DNA from 3 places in the Pseudarthrobacter sp. NS4 genome. Region 2 is predicted to be linked to each of the others. Evidence: riboswitches for the same ligand, from Rfam matches in the RefSeq annotation. Region 2 holds a riboswitch; each other region holds the start of a gene.
What was found. A riboswitch is a leader RNA that binds a small molecule or an ion and turns the genes downstream of it on or off. The one in region 2 is predicted to bind cyclic di-AMP.
Positions count from the first base shown of each region.

Region 1: linked by a shared signal. The riboswitch ahead of NXY83_RS11090 (C40 family peptidase) and the one ahead of NXY83_RS04820 (M23 family metallopeptidase) in region 2 are both predicted to bind cyclic di-AMP.
Region 3: linked by a shared signal. The riboswitch ahead of NXY83_RS04260 (hypothetical protein) and the one ahead of NXY83_RS04820 (M23 family metallopeptidase) in region 2 are both predicted to bind cyclic di-AMP.

Region 1 is NZ_CP103288.1:2,354,278-2,358,892, reverse strand. It holds gene NXY83_RS11100 (APC family permease) at 1-1,156, shown strand, start outside; gene NXY83_RS11095 (protein adenylyltransferase SelO) at 1,153-2,628, shown strand; gene NXY83_RS11090 (C40 family peptidase) at 2,748-3,620, opposite strand; cyclic di-AMP (ydaO/yuaA leader) riboswitch at 3,624-3,812, opposite strand; gene NXY83_RS11085 (hypothetical protein) at 3,977-4,615, opposite strand, start outside.
Region 2 is NZ_CP103288.1:1,014,400-1,019,014, forward strand. It holds gene NXY83_RS04800 (cold-shock protein) at 204-587, shown strand; gene NXY83_RS04805 (DUF3027 domain-containing protein) at 593-1,234, shown strand; gene serC (phosphoserine transaminase) at 1,332-2,462, opposite strand; gene NXY83_RS04815 (metal-dependent transcriptional regulator) at 2,743-3,438, shown strand; cyclic di-AMP (ydaO/yuaA leader) riboswitch at 3,579-3,796, shown strand; gene NXY83_RS04820 (M23 family metallopeptidase) at 3,807-4,615, shown strand, end outside.
Region 3 is NZ_CP103288.1:880,713-885,327, forward strand. It holds gene upp (uracil phosphoribosyltransferase) at 1-523, shown strand, start outside; partial or broken gene NXY83_RS04250 (VOC family protein) at 552-734, shown strand; gene NXY83_RS04255 (HAD-IA family hydrolase) at 749-1,429, shown strand; gene NXY83_RS04260 (hypothetical protein) at 1,527-2,234, opposite strand; cyclic di-AMP (ydaO/yuaA leader) riboswitch at 2,240-2,400, opposite strand; partial or broken gene NXY83_RS20990 (DNA-binding response regulator) at 2,628-2,727, opposite strand; gene NXY83_RS04265 (winged helix-turn-helix domain-containing protein) at 3,428-4,291, shown strand; gene NXY83_RS04270 (SixA phosphatase family protein) at 4,336-4,615, shown strand, end outside.

The DNA.
Region 1 (4,615 bases), 1.3 Mb from region 2:
CGGCATCCACTTCGTGACCTTCCTTGTGGCGTTCGCCGTCGTTTGCTCCGGAATCACCAGCGCCTCGACCTCCGCCAACGTCCTCGCCCAGAACTTCTTCGGCGGACTGGAGATCAACGGTGTGATGGGTGACCCGGGGAGGGGCGCGATAACCGCCGTGGCCCTCGGGTTCATGCTCCTTCTGGCAGCCATCAACCTGCGCGGAGTTGGGGAGAGCGTCAAATTCAATGTAGTGCTCACACTGGTGGAGATGATCGCACTCTGCATCGTGATCGGCGTCGGCTTCTTTGTTATGGCCCAGGGGACAGGCAATCCTGGTGAGATCTTCGTCTTCAACGACTACCAGGACAAGGGCCTGTTCCTCGCCGTCACCGCCGCCACCTCCATCGCCTTCTTTGCCATGGTGGGTTTCGAAGACTCGGTGAACATGGTGGAGGAAACCCAAAACCCTGAAAAGATCTTCCCGCGGACCATGCTCACCGGACTCGGCATTGCCGTGCTCCTCTACATGCTGGTGGCGGTGTCCGTGGTGAGCGTGCTGACACCCGTGGAGCTCGAAAACATCAGGGAAGCCGAAGGCGCCGCACTCCTGGAAGTCGTCCACAAGGGCTCACCCGATTTCCCAATCGACCGGGTCTTCCCGTTCCTGGCCGTCTTCGCCGTCGCCAACACAGCCCTCATCAACATGCTGATGGCAAGCCGCCTGATATACGGGATGGCCAGGCAGCATGTCCTGCCGCGGCCCCTGGGAAAGGTGCTGCCCGTGCGGCGTACGCCGTGGGCCGGCATCGCTTTCTCGACCATCCTCGCGCTGGGACTCATCCTGTACGTGACCAGCGATCCCGAAAGTAACATTGTGGCCAACCTTTCCGGCACCACGGCTTTCCTGCTGCTGTGCGTCTTCACTGTGGTCAACGTGGCCTGCGTGGTGCTGCGGCGGAAGCGGGACCCGAACCGGAAGGTGTTCTTCACCTCGCCCGGGCAGCTTCCGCTCGTCGCGGCCCTGCTCTGCGCGTTCCTTGCCGGACCGTGGGTGGGCCGCAACGTGATTCAATACCAGATCGCCGGCGGACTGATGGCGATCGGGGTAATCCTGTGGCTTATTACCTGGCTGATCAACCGCAGAACCAACGACAACGATAGGGTTAATCCATGACTGCCGCTGCAGAATCAACGGTTACATTTGACGGCCGTTTCGCGAGGGAACTGGCGGAAATGGCAGTTCCCTGGCAGGCCGAGGAAGCTCCCGAACCGAAGCTCCTGGTCTTCAATGAAGCGCTCGCACATGAGCTGGGACTCGACCCGGGCTACCTGCGGAGCCCAGAGGGTATTCGGCTCCTCCTGGGCAACCATGTCCCGGAGGGGGCCACGCCCGTAGCCCAGGCCTATGCCGGCCACCAGTTCGGAGGCTACTCGCCCCTGCTCGGGGATGGACGGGCCCTTCTTCTGGGCGAGATTGCTGACGCCAACGGCCGGCTGCGGGACGTCCACCTCAAGGGCTCGGGGCGCACACCCTTCGCACGGGCAGGAGACGGACGTGCCGTCGTCGGGCCGATGCTCCGGGAATACGTGGTGAGCGAGGCGATGCACGCGCTGGGCATTCCCACCACGCGGTCCCTGGCGGTGGTGGCCACAGGGCGGCCCGTGCGCCGGGACGAGATGCTGCCCGGCGCCGTCCTGGCCCGCGTTGCCAGCAGCCACTTGCGCGTGGGCAGTTTCCAATATGCGCGGGCAACGGACAACATCGACCTTCTGCGCCGGCTGGCGGATCACGCCATCGCCCGGCACCACCCTGCTGCGGCAGAAGCTGAGAATCCGTACCTGGCGCTGTTCAGTTCGGTGGTGTCCGCCCAGGCCTCGCTGGTGGCGCAGTGGATGCTGGTGGGCTTTGTTCACGGTGTGATGAACACGGACAATGTGACCATCTCCGGCGAAACCATCGACTACGGCCCGTGCGCCTTTATGGACGCCTTTAATCCAGCCGCCGTCTACAGCTCCATTGACGTGGGCGGACGGTATGCCTACGCCAACCAGCCGGTAGTGGCCGAGTGGAACCTTGCCCGCCTTGCTGAAGCGATGCTGCCGCTCATCCACGAGGACCAGGAGCAGGCCGTTGCCCCGGCAGTGGAAGCACTGGGGGAATTCCGGAAGCAATACAGCAATGCATGGTTCAGCGGAATGAAAACCAAGCTGGGCCTGCCGGAAAGCCCGGCCGGAAGCCCGGAGGACGAAACCACATCGGAACTGGTGGACGGCGTCATTGCGCTGCTGAAGGACGGACCCGTTGACTACACGCAGTTTTTCCGGAACCTCGGCGGCGCCGCCCGTGGAAACGTCCGGCCCGCCCGCGGCATGGTGCTGGACCTCGCAGCATTCGATGCCTGGGCCGGGCGCTGGCTGGCAACGAACCCGGATCCGGACCTGATGGACAGGGTCAACCCGGTGTACATCCCGCGCAACCACCTGGTGGAGGAAGCACTCGCGGCCGCCACAGGGGGCGACCTGGACCCGGTGACCCGGCTGCTTGAAGCCGTCAGCGCTCCTTACAGCGAGCGTCCCGGACTCGAACGGTATGCGGAAGGCGCACCGGAAGATTTCGGAACCTACATGACGTTCTGCGGCACCTAGCCGGCAGGCCTGCGAGCAGGAGGTTGCAGGCGCAGCAGGCCGGGAACCAATAAGGGCGGCAGCCGGGACTACCCGGCTGCCGCCCTTATGTCTGCGTTGCTTTGCTGTGCGAGCGGTGCCTACGCTACGCGGACGAAGGAAGCGCCACCGAGCCAGCTGATGGAGTGAACCTCGGTCTTGAATCCGTCAACGCCACCGCTGACTACCTGGCCGTCGCCGGCGTAGACGCCCACGTGGCCGGCGGTGATTACCAGGTCACCGGGGGCCGGGGTGCCCACCACGGAGCCGTACTGGTAGAACTGGCCCGGGGCCAGGTCTCCAACGGACTTGCCCACGTTGCGGAGAGCCTTCTCCACCATTGCGGTGCAGTCCTGGCTGACGCCGAGCTGGCCATAGGCGTTCGCCAGGATGGCGGCGCCGGTGCCCGTGCCGGTTGCTGCGGGAGCGGGAGCCGGGGCAGGGGCCGGGGCCGGGGCAGCTGCGGTGGAGGCGTATGAGATGTTCATTCCGGTGTTCGCAGGAGCGGCTGCGGCCTGGACGGGAGCCGGAGCAGCTGCGGCCGGGGCGGCTGCGGGTGCAGCGTATCCGGCGCCCGGGATGCTGATCTGGTCGCCCGGGTAGATGATCGTGGAGACACCCAGTCCGTTGGCGGCCAGGACGTCGTTCAGGCTGACGCCGTGAGCTGCCGAGATGGCGCCCAGGGTGTCACCGGAAACGACGGTGTGGACGTTGGCTGCTGCTGCGGGGGCTGCAACTGCTGCGGCGGGTGCCGAGTGTGCCTGGACGTTAGTGGTCTCGTTGGTGTCCGGGCCGGTCACGCCAGCGTGGGCCGGAGCTCCGACGCCGAACGCAATGCCGGATGCGGCGGCAACTGCGAGGGCCGGGCGGCCGATCGTCCGGGCCTGGGACTTGGCCGAAACAGCCAGTCCCTGAAGCACGATTGAGCGGGCCGGAGTCGCACGGTGACGGGCGGTGGTGGAATTTTTTGACACGGTTGATCGCCTCTCCCATGCCTGCGGGGTGAGCTGTCGGGTTCGGGTTGGAGATACCCGGCCGAAAGCAACCCCATAACGAAAGGAGGCGCTATCGACTTAACCCCAAGACTTCAGTGAAGCCGCGGAAACTTGGTTCCCCCGTCCCTGCCAACTGGAAACGATTGAATCCCGGTTCAGCGGCAGGGCTCGGCATGCTGAGGGGAATGTCCCGCTTGGGAGGGACACGTGAAGACCTTATCCCGCCCGGACGCCTATTGTCACATTTGGATAACATGCGAGGTCCTTCTATCGGATAAAGCAATCGTCTTGATAGTCCGTGACCATACGCCGCTGACCTCGGCTGATACGGCCTCTTACCCCGCGGCGCAGGCGGACGTAACAAAGTCATAAAGTTCCGCACGCAACAAGGGATCGGCGGCGATCTTCACCCGGCCGTCCAAGGGGCCGACGACGATGTGGAGAGGCAGCAAGGTTCCCACCTTGTCCTCCGCAATGGCATGCGGATCGCACCGTGCCGGGCGGATGCGGAGCGGCCATTGAGCTGACCCATCGCCCGGCTTGACGGTGATGTTCGTGGGCCACGGATCCCCGGGCACCTCGGCCAGGAGGGGAGTGCCGTCCACGCTCCTGATGGTCAGGGAGTCCGCTGCCTCACCTGGCCTGTTCCCGTCCGCTGCTGGCCGGGGTGTTACCACAAGCCGGACGACGGCGGTGCGGGAGTCCTGCGCCACCTCAAGTTGGGTGCGCAGGGCGATGTCTGCCACGGCGGCCGCCGCTGCCGTGAGGCAGAGTTCGGTGTTGTTGCGTTGGAGCACGCCGAAAGGGTCCCCTGCGTTGACGGTCACTGGCCTGGCTTGGGAGTGGCCGGGCGCCGCAAGGAGCAGGGTAGCGGTGGCCTCCTCCCCGGGTGGGGAGCCCACCGGGCCGCCGCACCTGGGTTCCGGAAGCGCTGCCGGCAGGCTCTTGGGCTGGCGGGGCGGCAGTTCGATGCC
Region 2 (4,615 bases):
GTAACGCTACAGCCCCTGCGGTGGCGGGCGTGAACCCGTTGCCTGGGCGCCGTTGGAAGCAGGATTAGGGCACCGGGCAGGATAACCTTGAAAGATACAGACCAACACGGTTCGCAGCTGCCATACCTTGAACCCGTACAACAATACGGATGCGGTGGCGGCTGGCCGTGTCTCACGACAGCAGAACGAAGAAGGTTGATTACGTGCCTACCGGCAAGGTCAAGTGGTATGACAAGGACAAGGGCTTCGGGTTCCTCGCAGGAGAGGATGGCCAGGAGGTTTTCCTGCCCAAATCGTCGCTTCCCGAGGGCGTAACGGAGCTCAAGGCCGGCACCCGCGTCGAGTTCGGCGTGGCCGACGGCCGGAAAGGTGCGCAGGCCCTGGGCCTGCGTGTCCTGGACAAGACGCCGTCCATCGCCAAGGCGAAGCGGCCCAGTGCAAAGGACCTCGCTCCGCTGGTCCAGGACCTGGTGACCGTACTGGATAACCTTTCCGGAACCCTGTCCAAAGGCAAATACCCGGAAGGCAACAAGGGCAAGGCGATCGCGGCTGCCCTGCGTAAGGTTGCCGACGAGCTGGACGTTTAGCACCGATGAGTCCGCAAGCTGAACAGCCGGCGGCGCCGGAGCAGGGCCAGGCGGGCCCGACGCCGGCGGATGCCGAAAGCCCTGTCCCCGCCGCCGCTGCCAAAATCGGCTCCAAGCGCCCGGCCGGTGTGCCGGTATGGCGGACCGGAAAGCCGGACGCATTCCTGGCTGCTGCCGTGGAGACGGCCCGGACCGCCTTGGAGGGCATCACCGCCGCCTCCGATATTGGGCGCCACGTCGCCGCCAAGAGCGAAGGCGACCGGCTTGTCACGCACCTTTTTGAGTCGAAGCTGCCCGGTTACGCTGGCTGGCATTGGTATGCGGTGGTCACCCGCAACTCCCGTTCAAAGGTGGTCACCGTCAGCGAGCTGGGGCTGCTGCCGTCCGAAGATTCCATTCTTGCCCCCGAATGGGTTCCATGGGCGGAACGCGTCCGTCCCGAGGACGCGCAGCAACAGGAAAAGGACACCCCGGAACAGGGCAAGGCGTCGCCGGAAACCGGCGAACCGGCGCCGGATGGGGATATGACAGGGACCGGGCCTGCCGGGCAGGACCCGGAGATCCCGGAGTTCGACGCCACGGGCTCTGATGCCGCGGACAATGATTTCATTGAGCAGCACCCGGGGGACGACGCCGGCACGGACTAGTTGCCTGCGCCTCCCAGCCGACGGGGACACGCAAACGGCGCCGACCGGGCAGGACCCGGGCGGCGCCGTCGGACGTTAAGGGAGCGCCCCTGGCGGGCTACTTGCGCAGTTCGCCCACCACGTAGTCGATGCTGGCCAGCAAGGCGGAAACGTCGTCGGGCTCGATGGCAACGAAGGTTGCGATGCGCAGCTGGTTGCGGCCCAGCTTCCGGTACGGTTCGGTGTCCACGATCCCGTTGGCGCGCAGGACCTTGGCCACCTGGGCGGCGTCAACCGACTCGTCGAAGTCGATGGTGGCAATGACGTTCGAACGTTCATCAGGATTGGTGACGAACGGGGTTGCATACTCCGAGCCCTCGGCCCAGGAGTAGATGCGTCCGGCCGAATCCGCTGTGCGTTTTGCAGCGAAGTCCAGGCCGCCGTTGGAGTTGAGCCACTGCACCTGGGCGTCCAGGGTCACCAGGGTGGACAGGGACGGGGTGTTGTAGGTCTGGTTCAGCCGTGAGTTGTCGATGGCCGTCTGCAGGTCCAGGAAGTCCGGGATCCAGCGGCCGCCGGCCTTGATCCGGGCGGCACGTTCCACGGCGGCGGGGGAGAACAGGCCCAGCCAGAGCCCGCCGTCGGACGCAAAGTTTTTCTGCGGTGCGAAGTAGTAGACGTCGCTTTGGGCTACATCGACGTCCAGGCCGCCCGCAGCCGAGGTGGCATCCACCAGCACCAGTGCGCCCTCATCGGCTCCCGCAACCCGCTGCACGGGAGCGGAAACACCGGTGGACGTTTCGTTTTGCGGCCAGGCGTAGACGTCCACGCCTGGTTCGGCCTGTGCCGCGGGACGGGTGCCCGGCTCGGACTTGAGGATCGAGGACGCTTCCAGGAAGGGGGCTTTGTTTGTTGCCGCCGCGAACTTGGATCCGAACTCGCCAAAGGACAGGTGCTGGGCTTTTTTCTCCACCAGTCCGAAGCTGGCAACATCCCAGAACGCCGTGGAGCCGCCCACGCCCAGGACAACTTCGTAACCTTCCGGTGCGCGGAAGAACTGGCTCAGGCCGTCGCGGACCGAGCCAACGAGGTTCTTGACCGGGGCCTGCCGGTGGGACGTGCCCAGGATGTTCTTTGATGCGGCGGACAGCGCATCAATCTGTTCCTGCCTGACCTTGGAAGGTCCGGCGCCGAACCGCCCGTCCTGAGGCAGGAGGTCGGCGGGAATAGTGATGCTGGGTTCGCTCACAGGTGCTCCAATTTCGGCGTGATGTGACTTTGGTCCGGGCGGGTGAATGGTTGCCGGCGGGCAGTCGGCAATGACTGCGACTCAGGCCTTCCCATTCTGCCTGAACAGCTGTTTCGGCGGGAACCGGGACCGTCATAGTCCAGCCATTGAGACGTCTTGCCGGCGCCCGCCAACTATTCGGACTAAGTCAAAATAGGCTAAGCTTGCCAACGGACTACGTCGCAGTGAAAGGCGATACGGTGGGACAACGCAAGGTACTGCGCTCGAGGAGCTGAGCTGGATGACGGATCTGATCGACACTACGGAAATGTACCTTCGCACCATTTTGGAGCTTGAGGAAGAAAACATTGTTGCCCTCCGGGCCCGTATTGCAGAACGGCTGCGCCACTCGGGGCCCACGGTTTCCCAGACCATTGGCCGGATGGAGCGCGACGGCCTGGTGGTGGTGTCCGGCGACCGGCACCTCGAGCTCACCGAAAGCGGCCGCAAGCGGGCTACGGAGGTCATGCGCAAGCACCGGCTGGCCGAGCGGCTCCTGGCGGATGTCATCGGCCTGGACTGGGCTTACGTCCACGATGAAGCCTGCCGGTGGGAACACGTCATGAGCGAGCGGGTGGAGCGGCGCATCTACGAGCTGCTCGATCACCCCACCCAGTCGCCCTACGGCAACCCTATCCCGGGCCTCGCCGCCCTCGGGGGCCAGCCGGGGCTTGCCGCGTCAGACGGCGCCGTCAGCCTCCTTGAAGCGATGAAGTCCTACGGTCCTGCTTCGGTGGTGACCGTCAGCCGGCTTGCCGAACCCATCCAGGTGGAGCCCGAACTGCTGGTTCAGCTCTACGAGGGGGGCATCCGTCCCGGGGCGGCGGTATCGCTGGAGCGGGTAGGGGATTACATTTCCGTGCGGGTGGCCGGCATTGAAGGCGCCCTGGAACTTCCGCCGGAAGTGGCCGCGCACGTTTTCGTCACGGTCCGGTAGAGGACCATCCCGGGCGCGGGCTACTCCATCAAGCGGACTTACGCAATGATAACGGAATTGTTACTTTGAGGGTTAACCCTCTATAGTTGATCCGAGCGTTGATACTAAAGCGTTACCTGATCTGGAGCCGAGCTCTGCCAGCGGATCAGGAGCACGAGTCATAACTGGCAGAGGCGGGGGAACCACAAGCGGCAGCGGGGGACTGCCTTGGGGTGAAGTCCGTCAGCAGCAAGCCTCTTCCAGTGAAGGAACCTTCCGGGGATATCTCTGTGCCGAAGCTTGCTTACGGCGGACCGGGTCTTTGAACTCTCTGACCCGAATCCGACAGCTAACTTCGCAGGCTTTCAAGAGAGGAATCCTTCTTGTCCATGCAGACCTCCAAGGGGCGCCGCCGTGCGGCGGGCCCCTCATCGACGCCGCGTGTCGTCGAAGTCATCAACACGGAGCGCCCCCGCGACCTCCACCGTGATGCGCGCCGCCGTCGGGGTCCCTTCCGGCAGATCACCGAGTTTGCCTCGGCCAGCGGCATCGGGCAAAAAGCCGGGATCGCGCTTGCGGCCACAGGCCTGGTGCTGACCGTGACTGTTCCGGCCACCAGTCCGGTCATGGCCACCGACACCGGTGCCACACCCGTCGCTGCCTTCGCCGCCACCCCGCAGCCGGCCATCTCTGCCGAGCCGGGAGCGCAGATTGACTTCAGCCGGTCAGCCGTTGTCACGCAGGCTGACCCGGACGGTAAACTCAAACAACTCCTGAGCGCGCAATCAGCCGGTGCGGTCTCCCGTGCCGCTTCCGCTGGAAGCCTTGGCGCCCCGCTGGCCACCCTTTCCACGGCATCGCCGTTCGGCTACCGCATCAGCCCCATCACCGGCGGCTCCGGTGACTTCCACCGCGGGCAGGATTACGTGGCCCAGTGCGGCACGTCCGTCCTCGCTGCTGCCACCGGCACCGTGACGTTCGTTGGCTGGCATCAGTACGGCGGCGGAAACCGCGTCGTTGTGGACCACGGCAACGGCCTGGAGACCACCTACAACCACCTGTCATCGTTCAGCGTCAAGGAAGGCCAGACGGTCTCGCGCGGCGACGTCCTGGCGCTCAGCGGCACCACCGGAGCCTCTACCGGCTGCCACCTCCATTTCGAGGTCCAGATCAACGGCGAAGTTGTCGATCCCACAGG
Region 3 (4,615 bases), 130 kb from region 2:
CCTGGCCTACGAGGCCACCCGTGAGGTCCGCACCCAACCCGTCACCATCGAGACCCCCGTCAGCACCACCGTGGGCACCGCGTTCACCAAGCCCACTCCGCTGGTGGTTCCTATCCTGCGCGCAGGTTTGGGCATGCTCGAAGGGATGACCAAACTGGTCCCCACTGCTGAGGTGGGATTCCTGGGGATGGCCCGGGACGAGGAAACGCTGGACATCATCACCTATGCAGAGCGCCTCCCCGAGAACCTCACGGACCGGCAGATCTTCGTCCTGGACCCCATGCTGGCCACCGGTGGAACCCTGCGCGAAGCCATCAAGTTCCTGTTCAAGCGCGGGGCATCGGACGTGACCTGCATCTGCCTGCTGGCAGCGCCGGAAGGCCTGGCCAAGCTGGAAGAGGAACTGTCCGGCGCCAACGTGACCATCGTCCTGGCATCCATTGACGAGAAGCTGAACGAAAAGTCCTACATCGTTCCCGGACTCGGGGACGCGGGCGACCGCCTGTACGGCATCGCAGGCTAAGGGCGGCCACGCCGGCATTCCCCGCGGGGCGCCGCCGGGAACGGGCTCGAACCTCCAGCTGGTGGTCAGCGACATCCAGGCAGCCCATAAGCACCTGAAGGACAACGGGGTGGACGTCAGAGACGTGGATGTGCAGGACTGGGGCCACTTTGTCTACTTCGCAGACCCGGACGGGAATAAATGGGCGGTGCAGTACATCCCTGGCCGGTAGGGCAGGATGGAGGCATGAGCCTGCCTGCCTCCACTGCCCAACAGACCCTGACCTGCCGTGCCGTCCTTTTCGACATGGACGGCACCTTGGTTGATTCCACCGCAGTGGTGGAACAGGTCTGGAGCGAATTCGCGGTGCGCTACGGCCTGGACTTCGAGGAGATCCTCAGAACATCGCACGGTGTACAGGCCATCGACACCGTCCGGCGCTTTGCGCCCGCCGGTGCGGACGTGTTTGCCCTGGCGTCCGAACTCGGCGCAATGGAGCGTGTCCGGACGGAGGGCATTTTGGCCTTGCCCGGAGCGGCCCGGCTGTTGGCTGCCTTGCCAGGGGACGTCGTTGCCCTGGTCACCTCTGCCGACCGCGTGCTGGCCGACATCCGGATGGCCGCTGCAGGACTCCAGATGCCGGCTACGGCAGTGACAGCCGAACTGGTGAGCCGGGGCAAGCCGGATCCGGAGGGCTACCTGAAGGCCGCAGCCCTCCTGGGCGCAGAGCCCGCCGAGGCGCTGGTCTTTGAGGATGCCCCCGCCGGCATTGCCGCCGGGCTGGCAGCGGGGATCCGCACCGTGGCGGTGGGGCCGAACACCGGACCGCTCCCGGACGGCGTGCTGCACATCGCGGACTACAGCAGCATCACCGCAGAAGTGGATGCGGACGGACCGGGCCGGCCGGTTATTTCTTTCCGGCTTTGAGGTCCGCAACCCTGCCCGGCCGCCTCCGCAGCCATCGCAACAGAACAGGCCACTTCAACAGGTCAGTCCGAACCTGGTGCCGGGAACCTGTCCGGCTTTAGTACCAGTTGTTGGCGTAGTGGAAGTTCAGGGCGCCGCACGGGGACTGGTAGCGCTCCTGGATGTAGTTCAGTCCCCAGTTGATCTGCGTGCGGTAGTTGGTGAGGTAGTCGGCTCCGGCGCTCGCCATCTTTTCTGCGGGCAGGGACTGCACGATGCCGTAGGCGCCGCTGCTGGGGTTGGTGGCCGTGGTGGTCCAGTCCGACTCCTTGGTCCACAGCGTCTGCAGGCACTGCATCTGGTCCGGGGCCCAGCCATAGGAAGCCAGTTGGCCGGCAGCGTAGGCCTGGGCACCGGCGGGATCATTAACCGCGACGACGGGAGCAGGTTCGGGTGCCGGGGCCGGAGCGGGTTCGGGGGCGGGTGCCGGAGCAGGCTCGGGTGCGGGAGCGGGCTCGGGCGCCGGAGCGGGCTCGGCAGCCTGGGGCACAACGTCGATCCCGGCGGGAGCGGGTGACTCGGCCGGGTTGGAGCGGATCTCGCTCTTCTCGATGCTCATCTGCGCATCTGTCGTTAAGGACTGCTCGGTGGAAGCAACTGTCGTCAGCGACTCGGTGGCCTGGCCTGCGGCACCTACTCCTACCAGCAGCGCACAGGACGCTGCGAGGACTGCCGCGCGCTGTCCCATTGTGAAGTTCTTGCCTTCAGGGCGCTCGTTGCTTGTTGACCCGTTTTTCGGGCGCGGTTTTACCGGGAATTTGAACATGGTGGATCGCCTCTCACACCTGCGGAGTTAGCTGTCGGGTTCGGATGAGGGCATCCGGCCACACGGAAAGATCACGTGCTGGCTTAACCCCAAGGGCAGTCAGTGCCCGGGACGGTGGGTCCCCCGCCTCTGCCTTTGGTCAACCGGAATCCGGGAAGTGGCAGAGTTTGGCGTCATCCGGATATGCGCCCCGTCGGGAACCGCACCCAATCGACGGTACAGGAGTGCAGCACTTAAGTCACATTTAGGTAACGGAGATCACGACGACGGCGCGTCGGCTTGCCCGCGATCGAGCAGAAGGTGCCGGCCATCTCCAAGTGGGTGCCCGCCCGGCTGTGATGCCACCGTTACCGCCCGCCCTCTCTTTCAGGATGATTGCAGAATGGATAAGCCCAGCCCGGGTTCGTCGTCCACCGCCAGGGCACGGATAGGGGAGCCGTCCGGGGTGGGAGGGCGTGGGAAGGTTGTTGGTCACGGAGTGCGAACTGGCCATGGGACGACTCTCCGATCATTCGTTTGAGCCGGGCTGTGGGCTTCGTGTGTTCCTGGCTGTGAATCCCAAGCGGGCCGGCCGGGCTGGTACTGCTTTTGCTGTCCCACTCCATCCGTGCTGTGGAAGGCCGGTGCGGGGTTCTGGAAGGAGTTCATCCGGCGGCTACGACAGATTTCCGGGGCTGCTGCGGAAATTTTTCTTTTCCAACTCCGCGCGCCGCTGGACACGTACTCCTGTAGGTGCGGGCATTTTGGCATCGAGCACTCAGTTGAATAAGGGCGAGCAAAAAAGGCCACATGTCGAATAAAGTTTCAGGAAAGGGGCGGATGAGAGGCTCCCACCAGATAACGAACGTTATTCTTTCGCCTCATCCAGAATCGTGATCTGCACCACAATGGAGCATTTTGTCTCACCATGCGGACGACCCGGTCCATTGTTACTTGCAAGTTGCCATTGTTACGCTGCACACTTCCAATGTGAACAAGAACTCAACAGCACCTGCAGCCGCAGAATATTGGCCCAGCACATCAGCTGCTGCCGACATGCGCTGTTGTCGAATGCACGCCTGACCTTCCCACCCTCCGAAGTTCTTAGGCATTCGCCCCCAGCCCAGCGTCGGGCGCCCCTCCCCAGTTCGCATTGCGGGAAAACCCAGCATTCGAGCCGCGATGGCGGCCATTCACATTGAGGTAAGCATTTCATGTCAGTTGCATCCGGATACGTCCACATCTCTGTCCGTAACGCCGCCAAGGCCGGCCAGCCGTCGGGCCTGCGTCCCGGCTTCGCACCCCGTCCGTCGCTTGCTCCTTCATCCGGAAGCACCTTCCCTGCACAGGGCTACGCGCCCCAGGGATACAACCCCAACTCCTATGGTCAGCTCCGCGCCGTTCCGCCGTCCGACTCGGCGCCCGTCACGGCCCCCACTCCCGTGGTAGCCGGACCGAATGCCGTACGCCCCGTAGCAAACGACAACGTGGCCCGCGGGTTCGTCCTGTACATGGGGATCGACGAGGAAACCGCAGCAGCAGCAGGCACCTCCATCGCCAAGCTCGCCCAGGAAATCCGCGCCTACGCCCAGTCCCTCGTGACCGGGGCGGAGAGCTACGCAGCCGTGGCCGTCGCCCCCGCCGGCACACCCGGTTCCGCGCTCGACGTCGTCCGTTCCACCTTCGGCGACCCCACCGTGAACTCCCGCCAGCGCACCGAGGCGCAGCGCCCGCAGCAGCCGCAGGAACCGCGACCCTCCGGCGTCCTCATCGACCTTGCCCGTCGTGAAGTCCACCTTGACGGTGAATCACTCAACCTGACGTTCAAGGAGTTCGAACTCCTGAACTACCTGGTCGAGAACGGCACGCGCACCGTGGGCCGCGACGAACTGCTTGAGGGCTTGTGGCGCAACGCCGAAGAAGTGCCCAACGAACGCACCATCGACGTCCACATCCGCCGGCTCCGCTCCAAGCTTGGCCGTCTCGCCAACACCGTCCGCACCGTCCGCGGCCAGGGCTACCGGTTCTACGAGCACCCTGAAGTTGTTGTCTGGGCCGCTCCGGAATACTCGATCTAGCTCGTGCCTCCGCGGCTTTTTTAGCGGCGGACTAGGCTTTAGGCATGAGTGAGCACCATCTTCGACGGCTTGTGATCATGCGGCATGCCAAAGCTGACTGGCCTGGCGGCGTGGCTGACCATGAGCGTCCGCTGGAGGAACGCGGGCACCGGGAAGCGCCGCTTGCCGGGCGCTGGCTGCTCAAGCACAACATCGTTCCCGACTTCATCCTGTGCTCCAGCGCCCTGCGGACCCGGCAGACCTGCACCTGGGTCTGCTCCGAGCTGGGGGACAAGGCCCCCACGCCCAAGCTGGAGGACGGACTGTACGCTGCCTCCGCCCTTC